Regions from separate parts of the Citricoccus alkalitolerans genome, predicted to be linked through region 1. Evidence: riboswitches for the same ligand, from Rfam matches in the RefSeq annotation. Region 1 holds a riboswitch; each other region holds the start of a gene.
What was found. A riboswitch is a leader RNA that binds a small molecule or an ion and turns the genes downstream of it on or off. The one in region 1 is predicted to bind thiamine pyrophosphate.
Positions count from the first base shown of each region.

Region 1 (7,371 bases):
GGCCGTTTCGGTGGGCGGAGACCAGCAGGAGCACGGTGGCGATGGAGCAGACCGCCACGGAGATGAGGCTGGCTTCGGGTCCGAAGCTGCCGCCGGTGAGCCAGACGGGGCCGGGAGTCACTGCCTCCACGAGAGCTTCGCGCGCGTCGCCTCCGGAGCCGATAGTGCCGAAGATCGCGACGGTGGTGATGTTCCACCCGAGGTGGAGGCCGATGGGCAGCCACAACGAACCCGTGGCCACATAGGCGGCGCCGAGCATGAGACCTGCCTCGACGGCGAGCGTGAGGGCTCCCCAGAGGGTGGCTCCGGGGTTGACGAGATGGACGAGGCCGAACAGGAGCGCGGACGCCGCGAGGGTCATCCACGTACCCCAGCGATGCTGGACGAGTCGGAAGATCACTCCGCGGAAGAGGACCTCCTCGGCGACGGCCACGGCGAACATCATCCCGACGACGGTGAGTGCTCCAGCGAGTGTTCCCCAGCCGACGATCTCGTACCCGCCGAAGGCGGCGATGAGGCCGATGGAGACGACCGCCAGAGTGAGTCCGCCGAGCGTGCCGAGGAGCAGCCGTCTCGCAGCGGTGGGCCGGGCGAGCTCGATGACGGGACGCTGCTCGATGCGGCGGACGGCGGCGGAGTAGAGCCACAGCACGAGGACACCGAGGGCGGGGCCGATCAGCAGTGCGGCGGCCGGGCTGCCGAGTGCGGACGCGGCGGAATTGGTGATGATCATCAGGGCAGCGAAAGCGAGCACCATGGTGCTGGCTCGCACGGACGGGCGGGTCCAGAACGGGGTCTTCTGGACCGACGGCGTCGGCGGCTGGCTCAGGGGCGCGGGTGGGGATGCAGGTCTGGGTGTGGGTTGCATGGGGGCTCCTCGTCTCCGGCGTTGTTGCCGTGCGGAGTGCACGCTACGGAGCACGGGCCCGCGGATCGTCACCCCGGAGGGCGCACGTCCGGTAGCTCTGCGGAGTGACTCAACCCTGGGCCGGTCCTGCAAGAGGTGGTGTGTGGTCTCTGCCCTACACTGACTCCTGGACACGGGGTGCGCCGTCCGGCGCTGAGATCACACCCGTGGCACCTGATCTAGTTCGGACTAGCGAAGGGATGTCCGCGTGACTTCTTCTAGCCCCATGAGGGCACCCCAGGATCCTCTCGACCTGCGCTGCTACCTGGTCACCTCCGGCACTGGCCGGCGCACCGTGGAGGTGGCCGCGGCAGCGGCGGCCGCCGGAGCCGGTGTGGTGCAGGTGCGGGCCAAGGAGGCCTCCGCGGCCGAACTGCTGGAGTTGACCAGTGCCGTGGCCGAGGCGGTGCACGCCGTCCGCCCGGCCACCCGGGTGCTGGTGGACGACCGGCCGGACGTGGCGTGGGCCGCCCGGTTGCGGGGAGCCGCAGTGCACGGCGTGCACCTGGGACAGGACGACCTGCCCGTGGCCGACGCCCGCGCCCTCCTGGGGCCGGAGGCCATCATCGGGCTGACCACCGGGACCCTCGAGCTGGTCCACGCCGCAGAGGCCCAGCGCGAGATGCTCGACTACATCGGCGCCGGGCCTTTCCGCCTGACGCCGACCAAGGACTCCGGCCGCCCACCACTCGGGGTGGACGGCTACCGGGAGCTCGTGGCCGCCACCACCCTGCCGATCGTCGCGATCGGGGACGTGACCCCGGCCGATGCTGCCGCGTTGGCTGGGACGGGCGTGGCCGGCGTCGTGATGGTGCGGGCGTTGATGGAGGCGGAGGATCCGGGCGCGGTGGTGCGGGAGGTGCTGGCGGGCTTTGGCGCCTCTCCCTTCCCGCTTCCCGCAATTCCCGGTGATCGTGAGATCTCCCGCCGATGATCACGGGGAAAACTCATGATCGCGGGGAATCCCCGCGACAGGAGCCCGCAGCGGCCAACCGGACTCAGCTCGACAGGGCAACTGAGATGTTTGGCTGGACACTTCAGAGGGTTGGGCAGCCGTCTACCGGCCGGATGAAGCCGGGGACGTGACCCCCGCCGATGCCGCCGCCCTTGCTGGAACGGGCGTGGCCGGCGTCGTGATGGTCCGTGCGTTGATGGAGGCGGCGAACCCGGGTGCGGTGGTGCGGGAGGTGCTGGCGGGGTTCGCGGACTGACCGGATCAACACAGTGACCGTGCGGCGAACTCCGGATCTAGTCGGAACCCCGGCTGGCCACGGCGAACTCACTGGGCCGGCCCTGCCGGTCCGTGGACCCGGCGCGGCCGGGGCCGTCTGGCCTGAGGCGGAGAACACGGGGCTGGAGATGTTCGGGCCGGAGGAACACCGCGAGGAATTCCTCCAGGCGATCCTGAAGGCTGGTGAGGAATTCGGCATGGTGCAGGGCGGATCCATCGCCTACGGCTCTACCTTGGCGGAAAGCGGCTGGATCCCGCTGCCGGTCCCAGCGATCTACACCGGAGACTCCATGCGCCCCTACCGCGAATGGCTGCCCGACCCCGGCTTCGAGAGCCGCGGGGTCGTGCTGGCCGGCAGCTACCGGCCGGACGCCGTGCAGGACTACTACCGTACTCCGTGGGACCTCGGCTACGGGCACATGGTGAAGTTCGACCATGACTTCGTCGGCCGCGAGGCGCTGGAACGTGTGAAGGACGAACCCCACGGCCGCAAAGCCTGGCTGGTCTGGGACCCGGATGACGCCCAGCGGATCACGGCCGGTTCCGAGTTGGGCCGGCCCGATCAGTACCGGCCGCTGGACCCGTACAAGATGTCCGCGCTGCACCATGACGAGATCACCTTCGGGGACCAGATGGTGGGCACCACCCACGTGCACGCCTTCACCGTCAACGTCGGGTGGGTGTCCCTGGGTGTGGTCAGCGAGTCGGAGGTCTCCGCAGGGGATGTGGTTGAGATCCGCTGGGGTGACCATGACGGCGGGGCGTCCAATCCCTATCTTCCCGAGCACGTGATGACGACGATCCGGGCAACCGTCCGCTGGACCTCTCCGGGGCCGCGCTCCTGACGCCGGGGAAGTCCGGGTCTCGATCCGCGAATGCCCAACGCGCGCCGGGACCCGGGCGGCCGGCGTCGTGATGATGCGGGTGAGCCGAACTATGGGACCGTATAAGGCAGCAGGGAACGAGGATCATGAGAGCAACTGGAATCGGAGGCGAGCCACAACTATGACGACGATCGCAGACCACGACGCCTACATCGCCGCAGCAGCCGAGCCCTTCCAGCCCGAGCTGCAACGATTGCGCTCGATTCTTGCCCGCACCTTGCCGGAGGCGGAGGAGATGGTCGCGTACAACATGCCGGGGTTTAGCATCGGCGGCACCGTGGTGGCGAGCTATGCGGCGTTCAGCAAGCAGTGCGGGCTGTATCTCCTACCGGGCGCCATCTCCGCCCATGCCGAGGACATCGCGGCGGCTGGACTGAAGGCGACCAAGACCGGCATCACCTTCTCGCCGCGCAAGCCGATCCCGGACGAGCTCGTCGAACGGCTGGCGCGGGCTTCGCGCCAGGAGGCCGAGGCCTGAGGGCTCAGCCTGTACTTGTCCGGTGGTGCGTCAAGTGCGGGCCGGGTCTGACTCAGGGGGCGGCGTCCGCGGGCAGTAGCTCGAACGGCACCGGAGTCGTGGCGACCCCGTTGACCTGGAGCGCGACCGCATGGTCGCCGGGGTAGTAGCGGCGAGTGGTGATGGATCGAAAGGAATGGGCCCGGTCGATGACCATTTCCTCGCCGGACTCGAGGTCCCGGGTGGAGAGCTTGAAGACCTTGGCGCTGAGGGTGCCGTTGGCCTTGCGGTGGTGCATCACATAGTCGATCGCGAGACGGGCAGGCTCCGGTCCGCTGTTGCGCAGTACTGCGGTGAAGCGAACCTCCCCTCCCCAGGGCACCCGGAACTCGGTGACGTGCGGACCGTCCACGTCTACCGAGGCGGGCGTGAACCCGAGCAGGGCCAGCGCCCCGGGGTGACCTTTCTTGACGAGAGTGCGCAGGCCGTGGCGGGCGAGCGCGGGCGTCGTCGGCTCAGGGTCGTCCAGCCACCGCTGCGCCGTGTGGACCGCGAGATCCGGGGCGTCCCGGCTGAGATCATTGAGGTGATTGGCCACCGAACGCCGCACGTACTCGCTGCCGTCCCGGTAGAGAGCATCGAGGATGTGCACGGTGATGCCCGGATGGGTGGTGATCTCCGGGACGCGCACCGCCCAGGGGAGGTAGGGGCGGGTGCCCTCGCTGGCCAGGCGTCTCACGTGCTCGTCCGCGGAGTCCGTCCACCCCGCGATGATCTCCAAGCCCCGGGAGAGGTCGTGACGCAGGAGCGTGCGGAGGGCGAACTCGGAGGTGAGCCGGCCCGTGAGCTCGGCCAGGAGCGCCATGGCATCCGTGTATGCGGCATCGGTGTCTTCCTGGACCGCGCGGGTGGCGACCGCCCCGGTGACCGGCCAGATGAGCCAACCGGAGAAATCAGCACTCTGGTCCCGTGCCTGACGCATGACGCGGGCGAAAGCCTGGTAACTGCCCGGTATGTCCGCGAGGAGCGCGTCCCGCAGGAGGTCGGAGCGCTCGCGGAGGGCGAGTCCGTCAAGGGACTCAGCGGCACGGGGCAGTTCGTGAAGCTCGGTCCGGGGCATGACGTCCCGGACGGACCGGGTGAGGGTGGCGGCTGCGGTGGGCCCCAGAAGTTCGTCGGCGGACGGCATGCGTTCATTATCGCCGGGTCGAGAACGTCCGGCGTCACCGTCCGGCCCGCCACATCACTGTGGACTGCGGGCTCAGCGGGGGGCCGGTGCACAGACAGCAATGGAATGTTGAGGAGGGAATGCTCGACGGCGTTGGCGTCCGTGCTCGCAGTGCCGCGGGCCGCCGAGGTGCTGACAGGCGGACCCCGCCTGACCGTGGACGGGGATGCCGGCCGTATCATCCTCGGGGAGCAACACGTGGAGGCCGTTGCCTTGTCCACTTGCAGGTGAGGGCTGGTTAGGACTGGTCTTTGAGGCGGTCCACCTGCCGCGTCAGGTGGCGGTTGCGGGCCTCGAGTTCCAGGACAAGGCGGACGCCGGCTAGATTCAGGCCCTCGGTCAGCAGTTCCCCGATGCGTCGGAGCACGTCGACGTCCCGGTCACTGTAGAGGCGGGTGCCACCCGAGGTCCGGTCAGGCTCGAGTAACCCACGGCTCTCGTACTGGCGCAGGTTGTGCTGCTCCATCCCCACCATCCTGGCAGTGACCGAGATGCTGTAGACGCCCTGATCGTCCCTTCTGTCCGCCATTCGAAACCTCTCTGCCCGGTGGAGGATCCACTCTTGCACACCTTCTCGCGGTGAGATATAAAAATATCTACCAGCCAGTCTAGATCTATCAACCTGGTGGGTGTAGAAAAGAACATCGATCATCTGTTGGGAGTGAGCAATCATGCTGATGCGTACCGATCCATTCCGCGAACTTGACCGACTCGCCGAGCAGGTGCTGGGAACCCGTTCCCGGCCGGCCGCCATGCCCTTGGAGGCGTGGCGGGAGAACGATCAGTTCGTCATCGCGTTCGACCTGCCCGGAGTGGAGGCGGACTCCATCGACCTGGGGATCGAGGGCAATGCCCTGACCGTTCGGGCCGAGCGATCGCCGCAGGCCCCCGAGGGTACTGAGATGCTCGCCTCGGAGCAGCCGCGCGGCGTCTTCAGCCGCCAGGTCATCCTGGGGGAGCAGCTCGACACCACGGCCATCAAGGCCGGATACGAGGCCGGTGTCCTGACGGTGCGGATCCCCGTGGCGGAACACGCCAAGCCGCGGCGGATCCAAGTCGAGGCGACCGGAGAGCAGAGGCAACTGGTGGAGTCCGGATCTTAGGGTCCGCCCACCTTGCGGGGTCCCGGGACGCCGTTCTGGGGCCCCGTGCTCTGACAGCCGCGCCGGCCCCGGCGGCGTGGTCGACCAGGACTGTCTCAAGGCCGTCGAGTCGAGGAGATCGGCATGAGTTCATGGCGCCCGTACAACCACTCGCTGTTGCCTGCGTTCCACGAGCGGTTCGAGGAGCGCTGGGGTAAGGGCACCGCGCCCTTTCTTGATCCCGAGGCATTGGAGCCGCCGATGCCGCGTGCGCAGTGGATCAACGTGGATACCGGCGCCGCTGTGGCGGTGGTGCCGATGTGGGCCGACGAGTCCGAACACCGGTCCTTCGGCGTGTTCTACCTGCCGCCGCACGGCGACATCTGGATCCTGCACCCCGGACCGACGCAGTACACCGAGCCGCCGAACGGGGTGGACCGGGAACTGGTTGCGCTGCGAAACCAGGCGTTCACCAAGGCCGTGCGGCATGCCGAGGAGTTCATCTTCGGACTGACCGCCTGAGGTGACACTTCCCCGGCAACGGACTGCCGAGTCACGCCTTCGCTGGAAGGGTCCACCCTGCAGAGTGGTTCGAGCTGGAGGCCGCCCGCCGAGCCTTCACACCCTTCAGCGCCACGGCCGCGGCCACCATCGCCACCGCGACGCCCATCCAGATCAGCATCACCGTGATCCCGTGGTCCACGCCGATCGTGCCACCGGCGATCAGGGAACGGAATGACTCCACGGCGTAGGTCATCGGCAGCCAGGGGTGGATCGCCTGGAAGAACGCGGGTGCGGTCTGGACGGGGTAGGTGCCGCCTGCGGCGGAGAGCTGCAGCACGATCAGCATCAGGGCGAAGAAGCGCCCGGGCGGTCCCAGCAACGCGACCAGTCCCTGATTGATGGCCATGAACGTCACCGAGGTCAGCACGGCGAAGCCCGCCAGCCCCCAGGCGTTCGCCGGTGTCATGTCCAGTCCGAACACCAGCACCGAGACCATCACCAGGGACTGCACCACGCCCATCAGCGAGGGCAACGCCGCCGAGCGCACCATCACGCGCCACAGGGGCTTGCCCTCGGCGATCATGCTCTCGCGAACCGCCGGGCGCATCAGGAAGTATCCCAGGGCGCCGACCCACAGGGCCAGGGCCATGAAGTACGGTGCCAGTCCGTAGCCGTAGGAGGGGACCTCGTTAGTGCGTTCCATGTCCGCGCTGACCGGCAAGGCGGCCACGGAGCCGATGCTCGAGGCGTCCTGGTCCGTATAGCTCGGCACCTCCGCCGTGCCGTCCCGCAGAGAGGTGAACAGCTCGCCAGATCCGCTCGAGAGCTCACCCAGTCCGGAGGCGAGCTCGCGCGACCCGTCATCGGCGGTGGCCAGTCCGGAGGACAGATCCGAGCTGCCAGCGGCCAGCTCCTGCGCGCCGGACGACAGCGCCGGCATCTGCCCGGCCAGTTGACCGGCGCCGTCGCTCAGTTGGGCGGTGCCATCAGCCAGGGTCTGCGCACCAGTGGCCGCCGTGGAGATCCCGTCCGTCAGTGTGACGGAGCTGTCCGCCAGGGTCTGGGCCCCCGTGGCCAC
Region 1 is NZ_BAAALH010000002.1:451,618-458,988, reverse strand. It holds gene ABD134_RS07975 (CPBP family intramembrane glutamic endopeptidase) at 1-868, opposite strand, end outside; TPP riboswitch at 1,032-1,125, shown strand; gene ABD134_RS07970 (thiamine phosphate synthase) at 1,116-1,841, shown strand; gene ABD134_RS07965 (hypothetical protein) at 1,990-2,118, shown strand; gene ABD134_RS07960 (hypothetical protein) at 2,138-2,983, shown strand; gene ABD134_RS07955 (iron chaperone) at 3,144-3,500, shown strand; gene ABD134_RS07950 (DNA alkylation repair protein) at 3,553-4,668, opposite strand; gene ABD134_RS07945 (MerR family transcriptional regulator) at 4,946-5,236, opposite strand; gene ABD134_RS07940 (Hsp20/alpha crystallin family protein) at 5,379-5,810, shown strand; gene ABD134_RS07935 (hypothetical protein) at 5,934-6,311, shown strand; gene ABD134_RS07930 (YhgE/Pip family protein) at 6,343-7,371, opposite strand, start outside.

Region 2 (7,371 bases), 1.0 Mb from region 1:
GGCGCCGCCACCGCCGTGGCCGGGCCGATCGGCTTTGTCGGCCTCGTGGTCCCGCACGCCTGCCGCCTGCTCGCCGGGCCGGACCACCGCTGGCTCCTGCCCTACTCCGCCGTCGCCGGCGCGGTCCTGCTGCTCGCCTCGGACGTGCTCGGCCGCATCATCGCCCGCCCCTCCGAGATCGACGTCGGCATCCTCACCGCCCTGATCGGCGCCCCGTTCTTCATCCACATCGTCCGCCAGCGGAAGGTCCGTGAACTGTGATGGCACCCTCCACACGCTCCGCCCCCGCTCCGACCCACGACGCCGTCCACGCACCCCACGCAGCCAGCCCACCCGCCGATCACGGCACCTACCCCGGCACCCTCCCCACCGGTCCTCCGGCTGGTTCTCCCGCCGGCTCTCCCGCCGGCACCGAGGCGAAGGTGGAGGGCGCGCGGCAGGGGCGGCGCCGGCGTCGTGCGCTGGTGATCGGTACCCTGACCGTGCTCGTGGCGGTGGTCTTCGCCGCGTCCCTGATGATCGGGCGGACCTTCTACGGGCCCGCCGAGGTGCTCGGCGTGGTGTTCGGGCAGGACGTGGACGGGGCCACGTTCACCGTGGGCACGCTGCGGCTGCCACGCGCGGTGCTCGCCGTGGTGGCCGGCGCCTGCTTCGGGCTGGGCGGCGTGACGTTCCAGACCATGCTGCGCAACCCGCTGGCCAGTCCGGACATCATCGGCATCTCCTCGGGCGCCTCGGCCGCGGCGGCGTTCGCGATCATCGTCCTCGGGATCGACGGCCCGGCCCGCTCCGCCTTCGCCATCGCGGCCGGCCTGGGCGTGGCCCTGTTGATCTATCTGCTCTCCTCGAAGGGCGGGGTGGCCGGCACCCGGCTGATCCTCGTGGGCATCGGGATCGCCGCGATCCTCACCTCGATCACCAACTACCTGCTCTCCCGCGCCGGATCCTGGGACCTGCAGGAGGCGCTGCGGTGGCTGACCGGCTCGCTCAACGGGGTGGGCTGGGAACAGGTCCTGCCCACAGTGGTGGCCCTGCTCGTGCTCGCCCCCGTGCTGCTGGGGCAGTCCGCGAACCTGGAGTCCCTCACCCTGGGCGACGACACCGCCGCAGGGCTCGGCGTCCGAGTCAACCGCACGCGGCTGGTGGCGGTGATCGCCGCCGTGGGCCTCGTGGCCTTCGCGACGGCGGCCTGCGGCCCGATCGCGTTCGTCGCCTTCCTGTCCGGTCCCATCGCGGTCCGGCTGCTCGGCCCGAACGGTTCCCTGCTGGTGCCGTCCGCCCTGGTGGGGGCGCTGCTGGTGCTTGTGGCCGACATCGTGGGCCAGTACGCCATCGGAACCCGCTTCCCCGTAGGCGTGGTGACCGGCGTGCTCGGGGCACCCTTCCTGCTGTACCTGATCGTCCGCCAACACCGCACCGGAGCCACCTCATGACGACGTTGACCAGCACCCACGAACTGCGGGCCGAGGGATTGGCCGTCGGCTACGGCGAGCGGCACGTGCTCTCCGGCCTCGACCTGGAGATCCAACCAGGAACCGTGACGTCGATCGTGGGGGCCAACGCCTCCGGCAAGTCCACCCTGCTGCGGACCCTGTCCCGGCTGCTCTCCCCTGCCGGCGGCCGGGTGCTGCTCGACGGCCGTTCGGTCCACTCGATGCCCTCCAAGGAGCTGGCCCGGGTGCTCGGCCTGCTGCCCCAGTCCCCGGTCTCCCCGGACGGGATCACCGTGGCAGATCTGGTGGGCCGCGGCCGGCACCCGCACCAGCGGATGTTCCGTGCTTGGAGTGCCGCTGACGACTCCGCGGTGGCCCACGCCCTCGACGCCACCGCCACCGCGGACCTGGCCGATCGCCCGGTGGACGAGCTCTCCGGCGGCCAGCGCCAGCGGGTCTGGATCGCCATGGTCCTGGCGCAGCAGACGGGCCTGCTGCTGCTCGACGAGCCCACCACCTTCCTCGACGTCAGCCATCAGATCGAGGTGCTGGACCTCCTCGCGGACCTCAACCGGGACCGCGGTACCACCATCGTCATGGTGCTGCACGACCTCAACCTCGCCGCCCGCTACTCCGACCGGCTCGTGGCACTGGAAGGCGGCAGGGTCTACGCGGCAGGACCGGCCTCCGCCGTCCTCACCGAGCAGTGCGTGCAGGACGTATTCGGGCTGCGCAGCCGGATCATCGACGACCCGGTGTCCGGCGGTCCCCTGGTGGTCCCGGTGGGTCGGCACCACGTGGTGCCGGAGTAGGCCGGTCGGTCAGGTCGGCAGCGCCGCGGAGGTTGCCGTGGCACGTGTCTGTGGATGTGGTGCTTCCGCGCTGGCTCAGTAGGTGGGTTTTCCCGGTTCGACCTGTGCCACCCACGCCAGCACGCCGCCTTCGAGGTGCCGCACGTTCTCCTCCCGCTGGGCGAAGTACGGACGCAGCCTGGCCAGGGCGGCGGCGGAGCGTGTCCTGGCCTTGCAGTGCAGCACGAGGTCAGTGCCGCAGTACCCCTCAGGCAGCGCGGCCGGCCCGCGGTCGAGGAGGTCCTGCAGAGGGACGGGCAACGCGCCCGGAATGCTGACCAGCTCGCGTTCCCAGTCTTCACGGACATCCACCAAGGTGAAGGAAGCCTGCTTGCGCTCCCGACGCTCGAGCAGGGCCGCCAATTCGGGAGCCGTGAGTGTCTCATGCGCGGCGGCCGGGGCGTCGCCCGGCACTTCGCAGCTGAGTGCGGGGTCCTCCACGGCTGTCACCGGCGAGGCGTCTGGGTCCAGGGCCAGACCGAGTTCCCGCCAGGTCATCTCCAGAGCGTTGTGCATCAGGACGCGTCCGATCAGGGGTTCCCCGGTACCGGTGATGAGTTTGATGGCCTCGGTGGCCATGATGGAGCCGATCATCGCTGGAAGAGTCCCCACCACACCGCCCTCGGCGCAACTGGGCACCTCCCCGGGCGGTGGCGCCTCGGGGTAGAGGTCCCGGTAGGTGGGTCCGTGCCCGGCCCAGAAGACGCTGACCTGTCCCTGGAAGCGCTGGATCGAGCCCCACACGCACGGGCGTCCGGTCAAGGTCGTCGCATCGCTGGCAAGGTAGCGGGCGGCGAAGTTGTCTGCTCCGTCCAGTACAAGGTCGTATTGGCCCACCAGGTCCACGGCATTGTCCACGTTGAGTCGGACGGGGTGAGTCCGGACCACCACTAGCGGGTTGAGCCGGGCAACCGCGTCGGCGGCGGAGTCCGTCTTGGTCCGTCCGAGGTCGGCGACCGTGTGGATCACCTGGCGTTGCAGGTTGGAGACCGTGACCACGTCGTCGTCGACGACCCCCAACATTCCGACCCCGGCGGCGGCCAAGTACTGCAGTGCCGGGGTGCCCAGACCTCCGGCCCCGAGAACGAGGACCCGGGCGTTCTTCAAGCGCCGCTGACCGAGGGCACCGACCTGGGGCAGTGACAAGTGGCGGGCGTAGCGCTCAAGCTCCTCCGGGGTCAGCTCGGGCCCGGGCTCCACGAGCGGGCGCAATCGGCTCACCGGCGCTCCCCTACGGGCATCCAGTCCCCTCGCGGCACATCCGCCGGCTCGTTGGCATCGATCCGTCCGTCCAGGGGAGAGGACGCGATGGCGTGGCGGCGCGCGGGGATGCGCCCGGCACCGGCGGCCAGCCGTCCGGCGGCCACGGCGTGCCGCATCGCCGTGGCCATGGCCACAGGATCCTGGGCCCGGGTCACCGCGCTGGCCAGCAGCACGGCGTCGCACCCGAGTTCCATGGCGAAGGCGGCTTCGGAGGCGGTCCCGATACCGGCATCGAGGATCACTGGTACGCGAGCGCGGGAGACGATGAGTTCGATGTTGTGCGGGTTGAGGATGCCGAGTCCGGTGCCGATGGGCGCGCCCAGGGGCATGACGGCGGCAGCGCCGAGGTCCTCCAGGCGGCGGGCGACAGCTGGGTCGTCGGAGGTGTAGGCGAAGACCTTGAAGCCGCGGGACACCAGCTGCTCGGTGGCCTCCAGCAGTTCGACGACGTCGGGTAGCAGCGTCTCCTCGTCGGCGATGACCTCGAGCTTGACCCAGTCGGTCTCCAGCGCCTCCCGGCCCAGCTCGGCGGTCAACAGGGCGTCGCGTGCGGTGTAGCAGCCGGCCGTGTTGGGCAGGATCCGGATGCCATGGCGCCGGAGCAGGGCGAAGAGCGAATTTCCCTGCCCGGGGGAATAACGGCGCAGCGCCACTGTGGTCAACTCGGTGCCGGAGGCGAGCAGGGCCTGCTCCAGCGTGTGCAGGGAGCTCAGGCCCCCGGTGCCCATGATCAGTCGGGAGGACAGCTCTACCCTGTCGAGGACGAGCGGGTCCGGGTGCATGGTGGTCATGTCTCAGCCTCCTTGGACGGCGGTGATGATCTCGATGCTCTGGCCCTCCACCACGGGTGTGCGGTGCCAGCGGCTGCGGGGGACGACTGCGGCGTCCACGGCCACGGCCATGCCCAGGCGGCCCCCATCCAGCATGTTGCCGTCGGGGCCCAGGGGCCGGCCGACGGCCTCGGCGACAAGGTCGACGATGGTCGTGCCTTCAGGTACGGCGTGCGGGGCGCCGTTGAGGGTGATGCCGGACATCAAGTCCTCCTGTACTCGGATGCGGACGCGGATGCTCGGACCTCGACGGTGCGCCGATCGAGGTCCGTCGCGTCGAAGCGGTGCGGATCGGTGGTGGTCAGGTGGGAGGCGTCGGCGTCCGGGTCGGTCCCCGTCTCGCCGGTGACCAATTGAGCGGCGAGGCGAGCAGCCAAAGGGGTGAGCAGCACGCCGTGGCGGAAATAACCGGTCGAGACCACCAGGCCGGGGACGGGGTCCCCGTCGGGCGTACGGATGCGGCCGAGATAGGGAATGTCGTCCGGAGTGCCAGGCCGGGCTCGGGCCATGACCTCTGTCAGTTCCAGGTCACCCACGCTGGGCACGAGAGTCTGGGCGTCGCGCAACAGCCGAAACACGCCCCCGGTGTTGACTCCGGCCAGGCCGTCCTCGCGAGAGGTGGCTCCGATCACGACGGTGCCGTCGGCGCGCGGGACGAGGTAGACCGGCACACCGTGGACCAGTCCCCGGACGGTGCGTTCGAGTAGTCGCCGAGCGCCACTGGGAAGGCGGGCGCGAACGATGTCGCCATGCACCGGACGTAGCGGCAACCGGCAGGTAGCGGGCAGGCCGTTCAGCTCACGGGTTCCCAGGCCCGGGGCCAAGATCGTCTGGGCCGCAACCACGTCCTGCCCGTCGGCCAGGGCGACGCCGGTCACTGCTCCGCGTCTGTCCCGACGCAGCGCCCTCGCATGCTCGCAGACAAGGCGCACCGGCCCACCGTCCACGGCACCAGCGGGGCGCCGAGGGTCCACCTCTGGTTCGACCAGGATTGCCAGTAATCCAGTCACCAGTCGTCTTGGGTCAATCTGGTGGTCGGAGGGGATGCGGTACACCGCCGACAGTCGCGGCGTCAGCGCCGGTTCGAGGGAGCGGGCCGTACGGAGCGCCAGTGGCTCTACCTCCATGCCCTGACGTAGCTGCAACTGACGCAGGTCCGCCAGAGCCTGCCGGTCGGCGAAGTCCACGCCGCAGACCAGGGTCTCGGTGGAGTGGTATCCCACGGATTCTCCGGCCGCCTGCTCGACAGCCGCGGCGAAGACCGGGTACTCCGCAGCCGAAGCACTCATCAGGGAATAAAGAGATTCCTGCTGGTACTGGACTTCGCTGACCGGAGCCAACATTCCGGCGGCCGCCCGCGACGCCCCCGCTCCCGGAGCCGGGTCGATCAACGCGACGGAGCGACCGCGGCGGCGCAGCTCCCACGCGGTGGCCAAGCCAATCAGCCCAGCGCCCACGATGGCGACATCGACGGCCCCAGGGCGTGGACGGCCAGGACGATGCGCAGAAGTCACCCACATGTCCTTTCCTACGGCGGCATGACCCGCATCAGGTATGGTGGTCGGCGCTCGGGCCCTCTCAGCCCCGGAGGGGCTCCCACAGAACGCGCTGACTCTCATCAGCGTGTGCCCCATCATACCCCCGCCGTCGCCGTGGAAGCCGGACACGGTAATGTGGGCCGCTGCGCACCGCCCAGCCCCTCCACCGCACCGCCAAAGCAGAAGAGATCCCATGCACCGCACCCAGCACGCCGAATCTGCGCGTGCCCAGTGGGTGGACACCGCGAAGGGGATCTCGATCCTGCTGGTGGTCCTGCTGCACACCAGCCTCTGGCTGCGCCAGGCGGACATGGACCGGATTCCCGCGTTCAGCGCCCTGAACACCGCGTTCGAGGACCTGCGCATGCCGCTGTTCTTCGCCGTGTCCGGATTGTTCGCCGCGAAGTGGCTGACCGCGGGCTGGGGCGAGTTCCTCCGCACCAAGGCCTCCCTGCTGGCCTGGGTGTTCCTGCTGTGGCAGATCCCTGTGATCGCCTACCGGATCATCGGCGGGCACCTGCTGCCGGGCATGGTGCACACGGACCTGGGGTCGCAGCTGGAGACCTGGGCGTGGTCACCGCTGCGCGCCAACGCCGAACTGTGGTTCCTGTGGGCCCTGGTGCTGTTCCTGCTCGCCGGCCGCCTCCTGCGGACGATCCCCACCGGGTGGATGATCGGCTCGGCCGCGGCGCTGTCCATGGTGTGGTCCGGCGTGGTCTGGCCGGGTTCCACGGGGCTGGAGGGCGGTGAACTGCGGCACCTGGTGGGTACCGGCCTCTATGAGGCCCCCACGTATTTCCTCTTCTTCATCGCCGCCGCGCGCGGCAGCTCCTGGGTGCGCGACGGCGTCGCCCGGGTCCCCCAGACCGTGTGGGCCGCCGTCGCGGTCGGCTGGTTCGTGGCCTTCGCCTGGTTCGGGCTGCTCGAGGACCAGCGGGAGCAGCCGGGCGTCGTGTTCCTGTGCCAGGTCTGCGGGGTGCTCGGCGGGATCGCCCTCGCCGTGTCCCTGCAGCGGATTCGCCCGGCGGCCCACGCGCTGGCGTTCCTGGGCCGGCACACGCTGGAGGTGTACCTCTCCCACACCACGATCGTGGTCGCCTTGACCTGCGTGCTCTACCTGACCGGCTCCCCCCTGCTCACGGCCCCCTGGGCGGCGTGGACGGTGCTCGCCGTGGCGCTCACCGCGATCGGCGCGGGACTGCTGCTGGGCCGGGCCGCCCGGGGCACCTGGCTGCTGGAGACACCAGCGGCGCTGCGGCGGTGGTCGGCACCGCGATGGTGGCCGGGATCGTTGCGCCAAAGCCCTGCGTCCCCGGCCTCGCCAGCCTCGACGAGCTCATCGGCCACGACCAGCGTTCCCACCCCCTCGGACCACCAGGACTCGGCGGTGCCCGTCATAGGGCCGTGACCGCCACCGGTGGTTCACGTCCGGAGTGCTCGCTACAGTGGGCTGCAC
Region 2 is NZ_BAAALH010000002.1:1,498,220-1,505,590, reverse strand. It holds gene ABD134_RS12770 (FecCD family ABC transporter permease) at 1-261, shown strand, start outside; gene ABD134_RS12765 (FecCD family ABC transporter permease) at 261-1,433, shown strand; gene ABD134_RS12760 (ABC transporter ATP-binding protein) at 1,439-2,245, shown strand; gene moeB (molybdopterin-synthase adenylyltransferase MoeB) at 2,321-3,505, opposite strand; gene ABD134_RS12750 (thiazole synthase) at 3,502-4,338, opposite strand; gene thiS (sulfur carrier protein ThiS) at 4,342-4,581, opposite strand; gene thiO (glycine oxidase ThiO) at 4,581-5,897, opposite strand; TPP riboswitch at 5,886-5,987, opposite strand; gene ABD134_RS12735 (acyltransferase family protein) at 6,109-7,323, shown strand.
Region 2: linked by a shared signal. The riboswitch ahead of thiO (glycine oxidase ThiO) and the one ahead of ABD134_RS07970 (thiamine phosphate synthase) in region 1 are both predicted to bind thiamine pyrophosphate.

Region 3 (7,371 bases), 730 kb from region 1:
CTGTTCGAGAAGCCCGGAACTACAGGACACGGAGGGTGAACCGCCTTGTGGTGGCCGTTCCGGCCACATGCGTGCGCCAGTAGGGTGAAAGAACCGGACGACGATCAGAGGGGGTTCATATGGCGGGGAATTTGCGTTCAGTTCCGACCGGAAGCGCAGTGCTGATTTTGACGGCTGGGTTCGTCCTGACGGGCTGTGGCAGCGAGGCGGAACAAGGGGCATCTGAGACCACGTCCCCAGCCACCACCCCGAGTGAGTCGACGTCCACCCGCCCCGAATCGTCGCCATCCTCGACGATGGTCACTCCCGTGGGCAGCCTGGATGAGTTGTTTGAAGCCGTCGAGCGTAGTTCAGTGCACTTCTGACGGTGCGTCAGGAGCGTCCGAAATCTCAGGAGCAGCCCAACACCATCCGCCGTGTCAAGCCCAGACGAGGTTGAACGCCCCGGTGGCCACGGACAGGCCGACCGCCATGGCAGCCAGTCCGACGCCGCCCAGGACTACCCAGACGTCTAGCGCACCGAACGGCGACTCCCTCGCCCAGGTGCGGTCGCCGGTTCCGAATCCTCGGGCCTCCATCGTGACGGCGAGCTTGGTCGCCCGGCGGATGGCCTGCACCATGAGTCCGAACACCTGACCGAGCCAGGATCCCAGCCGGCGGAGCGGGTTGCCCCCGGCACCGACGCCTCGGGCCCGCCGGGCTTGGCCGAGGGTCCGCCATTCCTCCGTCAGCACGCCCAGCAGCCGGAAGGCCGCGAGGGAGCCGAGGACGAAGCGTGCGGGCAGTCGCAATCGTTGTGACAGGGCGTCGGCCAGGTCGGTGGGGTCGGTGGTGATGAAGACCATCACGCCGGGCAGCGCCACTGCGAGGATGCGCAGCCCCGTGGCCAACCCGGCCAGGACCGAGCCCTCCGAGATACTCACCGGTCCCGCCTCGAACAGCATGGGCCCGGAGTCCTCCCCCACCAGGGCCGTGCCCCACGCGGACACCAGCGCGGCCGCCACCAGGACCCAGGCCCGCCGGAAGAACTCGCCGACCCGGATCCCGGACAACGGCAACAGGACCACGGCGGCCACCAGGACGATCCCGGAGGACACCCAATCCATCGTCGCCACCAGCACCGCCGTCACCGGCAGCAGAGCCGCGAGCTTGGCCAGGGGGTTGGCACGCTCGAAGGCCGAGCCGGCCACAGGCCGGGAGGGAGCCCTGAGAGTGGCAACAGGCACCGTCACGCGGCCACCTCCAGCTCGACCACCCGGGCGTCGAGCGCGGCGGCGAAGTCGGCATCATGGGTCACGGCCAGCACCGAGCGGCCCTCGGCCACCAGCCCGCGCAGCAAGCCCGTGAGCACGGCCCACGTGTTGGCGTCCTGGCCGAACGTCGGCTCGTCGAGGAACACCACGTCGGGGCCGGCGGCCAGTACCGTGGCGACGGACAGCCGCCGCTTCTCCCCGCCGGAGAGCGTGAACGGGTTGACCTCGGCCAGCGATTCCAGATTCAGCGCCGCCAGCAGCCCATCAGCCCGCGCGGCAGCCTGCTCCTCCGTGAACAGGCGTTGCCCGGTCTCGGGATCGCGGGCGTGGCGTGGACCGAACAGCAACTCGTCCCGCACGGTGGTGGCGACGAACTGATGCTCGGGCTCCTGGAAGACGGTGCCGATCCGGCTGACCAGGTCGGCGGCCTTCCACCGGTGCGGATCGTCCGGCAGGTTGCCGGCCCGCTCCCCCTTGAGCGCGGTCCCCGCGGTGAGCGTGCCCGCGTGGGAGGGGATCAGACCGGCCAGGGTCAGCAGCAGCGTGGATTTTCCACTGCCGTTGGCCCCGGTCACGACGACGGCCTCGCCGGCCCCCAGCTCCAGGTCCAGGTCCCGCTGGACCGGCGTCGGGGTGGGACCGAGGCGCCGGCGCCATCCCGGTTTCACGGGCTCCCTGGAGACGGCCAGGCCACGAGCGGTCAACAGTGCACCGGAGGGCGCCGGCGTCGTCCCGTGTCTGCCCTCCACTCCCCCCTGCATCTGGAGGTCAATATCGCCCCGATTTTGGCCGATGCCGGGCCCATTCCGGTGCGAATTCGACCTCCAGTCGCGAGGGGTGGGGGTGGTCGGTGCTGGAACACGGCCAGGCACCCAGACGCCCGCGGCGGCCAGCTCGTCCCGGACGGGGCCCGGGGCGAGGAGCTCGCCCGGAGAGCCGTCGTGGCTGATCCCGCCGCCGGGTTCCAGGACGAGCATGCGGTCCACGTGGTCGGCCCAGACGGCGAGGCGATGCTCGACCACGAGCAGGGTCGCGCCGGTCCGCCCGGCCACGGCGAGCACGGCGTCGCGGACCTCCAGCACCCCGGACGGATCCAGGTTGGCGGTGGGCTCGTCCAGCAGGATCAACGGCGGGCGCATCGCCAGAATCCCGGCGAGGGCCAGGCGCTGCTTCTGTCCGCCGGACAATCGCGAGGTGTCCCGGGCCAGGGAGATCCCCTGGTCCTCTCCCAGCCCCACGGCGTCCAGGGCGTCCAGGACGCGGTCCCAGATCTGCTCCCGCGGCACCAGCAGGTTCTCAGCGCCGAACGCCGCATCATCACCGACGCGGGACAGGATCACCTGGGTCTCGGGATCCTGCTGCACCAGCCCGGCGTGGCCGCGCAGCTCACGCGACACGGTGCCGTCCACCCACAGGGAACCGGTCTCCTCGGACTCGTCAGCGGGGTCCAGCACTCCGGCAAGGGCGTAGAGCAGGGTGGACTTGCCGGCGCCGGAAGGGCCAGCCAGCAGGACCTTCTGCCCGGCCGGCACCTCCAGGTCCAGACCCGCGACGGCGGGAACCGGCCGGCCGGCGTGGCGCCAACCCCAGTCCGCGGCGGTGATGTGCGCTCCCGGCACCGTTCAGGCCACCGGCTCCTGGTGGGCACGGCGGGAGGCCAGGGCGGACAGGGCCCCCGTGGCCGCAAGACCGCGCGTGGCCAGCCAGGACAGCAGTCCGGCGATCACCAACCCGGAGACTCCTACCAATCCCACGTAGATCAGCTTCCAGTCCAGCGTGTACTCGGGGAACCAGTTGAAGATGAACGCGTCATTGATGCCCCCGAAGATCCCCGTGACGAGGCCGGCGAGCAGCGCCACGGGTAGCGTGAAGCGGCGGTAGAGGAACGCCAGCAGGATCAGTTCCGGTCCGAGGCCCTGGACCACGCCGGAGGCCAGGACGGTCAGGCCGAACTGGGAGCCGAGCAGGGCAGATACCGCCGCAGCCACCAGTTCGGTGAACAGCGCGGCCCCGGGCCTGCGGATGATGAGCCCACCGAGCACGGCCGGGAACAGCCACATCCCGGCCACCAGGGCGGAGGACGGCGGGAAGGCCGCGAAGGCGGGGCTCAACCCGGCATAGGCCAGGTTCCAGGCCCAGAAGATGACGCCGGAGGCCACCGCGATGACGGCGGCCACAACGATGTCCACCACCCGCCAGGAGCGCCGATTCGGGGCGGCGCTGCCGGATGCTCGGCCGTTGCCGGTCGTGGTGCCGGTCGTGGCGCCGATGTCTGCGGACGGCGCGTGGCCGGCGTCGTGCCCGGGGGTTGCGTCAGGGTGTTGCGGGGTGTTGCCGGTCTTCATGGAGACCATGTGGTGTTCCTCCTCAAGGATGCAAGGAGGGGGACGGAACGGTACGCCACGAGCACCCGCACGCGGATGCTGCTGGACGGCTTCTGACGTTCCGTCAGAGAACTCGACTTCCTTCGCCGGTGCTAGCCGGAGCAGGTTCGAGGGTCTGCGCTGGGCGCACTCTCAGCACCCGGAGGTGCTCCCCTGTCGTTCACAGTGTCCGCCCATCATAGTCCACACACGGCACATCCCGCCCGGTGAACCGTTAGGCTGGCAACGAACGCGCAACGACCACCGTCAACGTCCTGGAGGAACCCGTGAACACCCTCGTGGAAAAGCTCATCGCTACCGGCATCACGATCGGCGGCGGCATCATCGGCACCAAGGTCGTGGAGTTCGCCTGGAGGAAGGTCACCGGCCATGACGCCCCGAAGGACCTGGACGACACCGAGGCCAACATGTGGAGCGCCATCACCTTCGCGACCATCTCTGCGGGCATCTCCGCCATCATCCGGGTCTCGTCCAAGCGCGGCGCGAACTCTGCCGTGAAGGCCATCCAGTCACGCACGAAATCCAGGGCCGGGGCCGCCGAGGTCTGAGGCCCGACGCCGGCCGGGCACCGGAGTGGTCCAGCTCACCGGCGGCGAGGGCCGGGCCGTGCTCGACGGCCCGGCTCAGGCGGCCCAGCCGGATCGATTCAGCCGCGTCAGTCGCGGCCCTGCTGGTCCATAGGGTCGTCCTTCGGAACGGTCCGCTGGTCGGGCGCCGTTGCGGCCGGCCTGCCCGCGTCGTCCTGACGGGCGACCACGTCCGCGAGCTCGTCCACGAAGTGGTATTCCGGTCTGAGGTGCTTGGTGCGGTAACCCGCCCGGCCCACGAGGTGTGCGGAGACCGGCGCGGTGAGCATCTGCAGCACCCACGCCAGCACCAGCACGGGCACCCACACCCACGCCCGCCAGGCGAAGGCCAGGGCTATCAGCATCAGCAACAGCCCCAGCACTTGGGGTTTCGTGCCCGCGTGCATGCGGGAGAGCTGGTCCGGAAACCGGAACAGGCCGATCCCTGCCACGGTGGACATCAAGGCCCCGAGGACCAACAGCACGGCTGCGATTCCGTCTGAGATCTGGATCCAGTCGAGGTCAAGCACGTTCGCTCGGCTCCTTCCTGGCCTCGGCCACGAATCGGGACAGTGTCACCGAACCCACGAATCCGATCACCGAGGCCACCACCACGAACACGATGTTGTCCGTGTGGTGGTTCACGGCCATCTCGACGCACAAAGCAGACGAGACGACGATCAGCAGCACGTCCGTGGCGATGGCCCGGTCCAGGATCGAGGGTCCGCGGACGATCCGGTAGATCGCTGCCAAGGCCCCCGCACCCAGCAGTATCAGGCAGACGATCCCCGCCCATTCCAGCATCGTCATCGTGGCCTCCTGCCAGCAGGGGCCTCGGCGTGCGGCGCCTCGCCCTCCTTCACGAGGGCCAGGTCCGCCTTCGTACCGATCGCCCGGATGATCGCGGCCTCAGTCTTCAGGGCTTCGACCCGAAAGGACTCGACCGCCTCCGCGTTGTCCACGTTCAGGCAGTGCAGGTATAGCGTAGAGCTGGGCCGGTCCACGTCGATGACGAGGGAACCGGGCACCAGGGCCAGCGCATGACCGGTGAGCGTGACGATCAGGTCATCGTGGCTGCGCAGCGGGACCGCCACCACGGAGTTGACGATCTTCGGCCCCTGAGTGATCGCATCCCAGGCCACCGAGATGGAGGCGGTCACCACGTGCCACAGGAACCGGAACGTGAAGATCAGGGCGTACCAGAGGTTGAACCGGTCCGAGAAGTTCACCCGAGGCAACCGGTAGAAGGTCAACGTCAGCATCGAGAACACGACGCCGGCCAGCAGCACGCCCGGCGAGAAGTCCTGCCAGAGAGCACCCCACGTGAGGGTCAGGCCCAGGAGGATCGGCCATTGGCTCCAGAAGGAGCGGCCCCCGTCCTGATCGTCCGGACCGGCGCTCATGGCTGACCCCCTTCGGTACTATCGCCGACATCGTGCCCTTCGGAATCCCCGGGGATGGAATCCGGCACGCCTGGCCCGCCGTTGTCCTGGTCCGGTACATGGATGCCCCGTTCCTCCAGGCCGCCCAGATCCTGCTCCGCCTGGGCGGCGGCCTCCGGGCCTAGGACGGCCTCGATATAGGGCGTGCGCAGAAGCATGTCCGTGGCGGCCCGGTCAGCGAAGGCGTAGAGCGGGCCGGCGAACACGGTGAAGGCCAGGCCGAAGGCCACGAGTCCGACGGTCGGGTAGACCATGCCACGGGCGGGTCCCTTGGGGATCTTGGTCGGGGTCTTGACCTGGGTCTTGGTCAGGGTCTTGGTGTCGGATTGGGCCGGGGTCCGGGTCTGGGTCTCGATTGTGACAGCTCTGGCGTTCCGGCCGGCGCGCCGCGCCTCGGTCTCCTCCAGCGCGAGGACGAGCTTGGCCGGCGGGTGCTCCACGTCCTCGACCCGGCGCCAGAACGAGCGGTTCCACACTCGGACCATCACCAGCAGCGTCAACAGCGAGGTCACCACGGAGGCGGCCACGAGCGCCCATGCCATGCCGTGGTCCGCGCCGACGCCGGCCTGGATCAGGCCGATCTTGGAGAGGAAGCCGGAGAACGGCGGGATGCCACCCAGGTTCATGGCCGGGATGAAGAACAGAATCGCGATCAGCGGTGAGATCCGCGCCATCCCGCCCAGACGGTCGATGTTGGCAGACCCGGCCCGCTGCTCGATCAGGCCGGTCACGAGGAACAGCCCGGTCTGCACGGTGATGTGGTGGACCACGTAGAACACCGTGGCTCCCAGACCGAGCACGCTGGCCATGGCCACGCCGAAGATCATATAGCCGATGTGGGAGACGAGCGTGAAGGACAGGACGCGCTTGATGTCGTTCTGGGCGAGGGCGCCGAGGATGCCGACGATCATCGTCAGCAGGGCCACCCAGAGCAGCAGTGAGTTCACCCGGTCTCCCGGGAACAGCAGTGTCTCGGTCCGGATGATGGCATAGACGCCGACCTTGGTCAGCAGGCCCGCGAACACCGCGGTCACCGGGGCGGGGGCGGTCGGGTAGGAGTCCGGCAGCCAGAAGGACAGCGGGAACACCGCAGCCTTGATACCGAAGCCGACGAGCAGCATCACGTGCAGCACCATCTGCACGTCCGGGTCCAGCTCCGCCAGCTTCACTGCCAGGTCCGCCATGTTGATCGTGCCGGTGGCGCCGTAGATCATGGCGATGGCGATCAGGAAGAGCACGGAGGAGATCACGGAGACCACCACGTAGGTCACACCCGCCCGGACTCTCGGTCCCGTGCCACCCAGGGTCAACAGCACATACGACGCCGTCAACAGGATCTCGAACCCGACGTAGAGGTTGAAGAGATCACCGGCGAGGAATGCGTTGGACACGCCTGCCACCAGGATGAGGAACGTGGGGTGGAAGATCGAGACCGGCCCGCCCTGGTCCTGGTCCGTGATCCCCTGGGCGGAGGCGTAGATCAACACCGCGAGGACGATCGCCGAGGAGACCACCAGCATCAGGGCGGAGAAACGGTCCACCACCATCGTGATGCCCCAGGGGGCCTCCCACCCTCCGAGGAACACCGCCACGGCGCCCGTGTCCCAGGTGGCAGCCAGCAGCAGGCACTCGAGGAGCAGGGTGAGGGTGATGGTGGTGACGGTGGTGGCGATCTGCGCCTTGGGCCGGCGGACCAGCACGAAGGCCAGGGCAGCGCCGAGGATCG
Region 3 is NZ_BAAALH010000002.1:1,181,244-1,188,614, reverse strand. It holds gene ABD134_RS11295 (energy-coupling factor transporter transmembrane component T family protein) at 420-1,226, opposite strand; gene ABD134_RS11290 (ABC transporter ATP-binding protein) at 1,229-2,872, opposite strand; gene ABD134_RS11285 (ECF transporter S component) at 2,876-3,607, opposite strand; TPP riboswitch at 3,699-3,802, opposite strand; gene ABD134_RS11280 (DUF4235 domain-containing protein) at 3,904-4,185, shown strand; gene mnhG (monovalent cation/H(+) antiporter subunit G) at 4,293-4,664, opposite strand; gene ABD134_RS11270 (MrpF/PhaF family protein) at 4,726-5,013, opposite strand; gene ABD134_RS11265 (Na+/H+ antiporter subunit E) at 5,010-5,606, opposite strand; gene ABD134_RS11260 (Na+/H+ antiporter subunit D) at 5,603-7,371, opposite strand, start outside.
Region 3: linked by a shared signal. The riboswitch ahead of ABD134_RS11285 (ECF transporter S component) and the one ahead of ABD134_RS07970 (thiamine phosphate synthase) in region 1 are both predicted to bind thiamine pyrophosphate.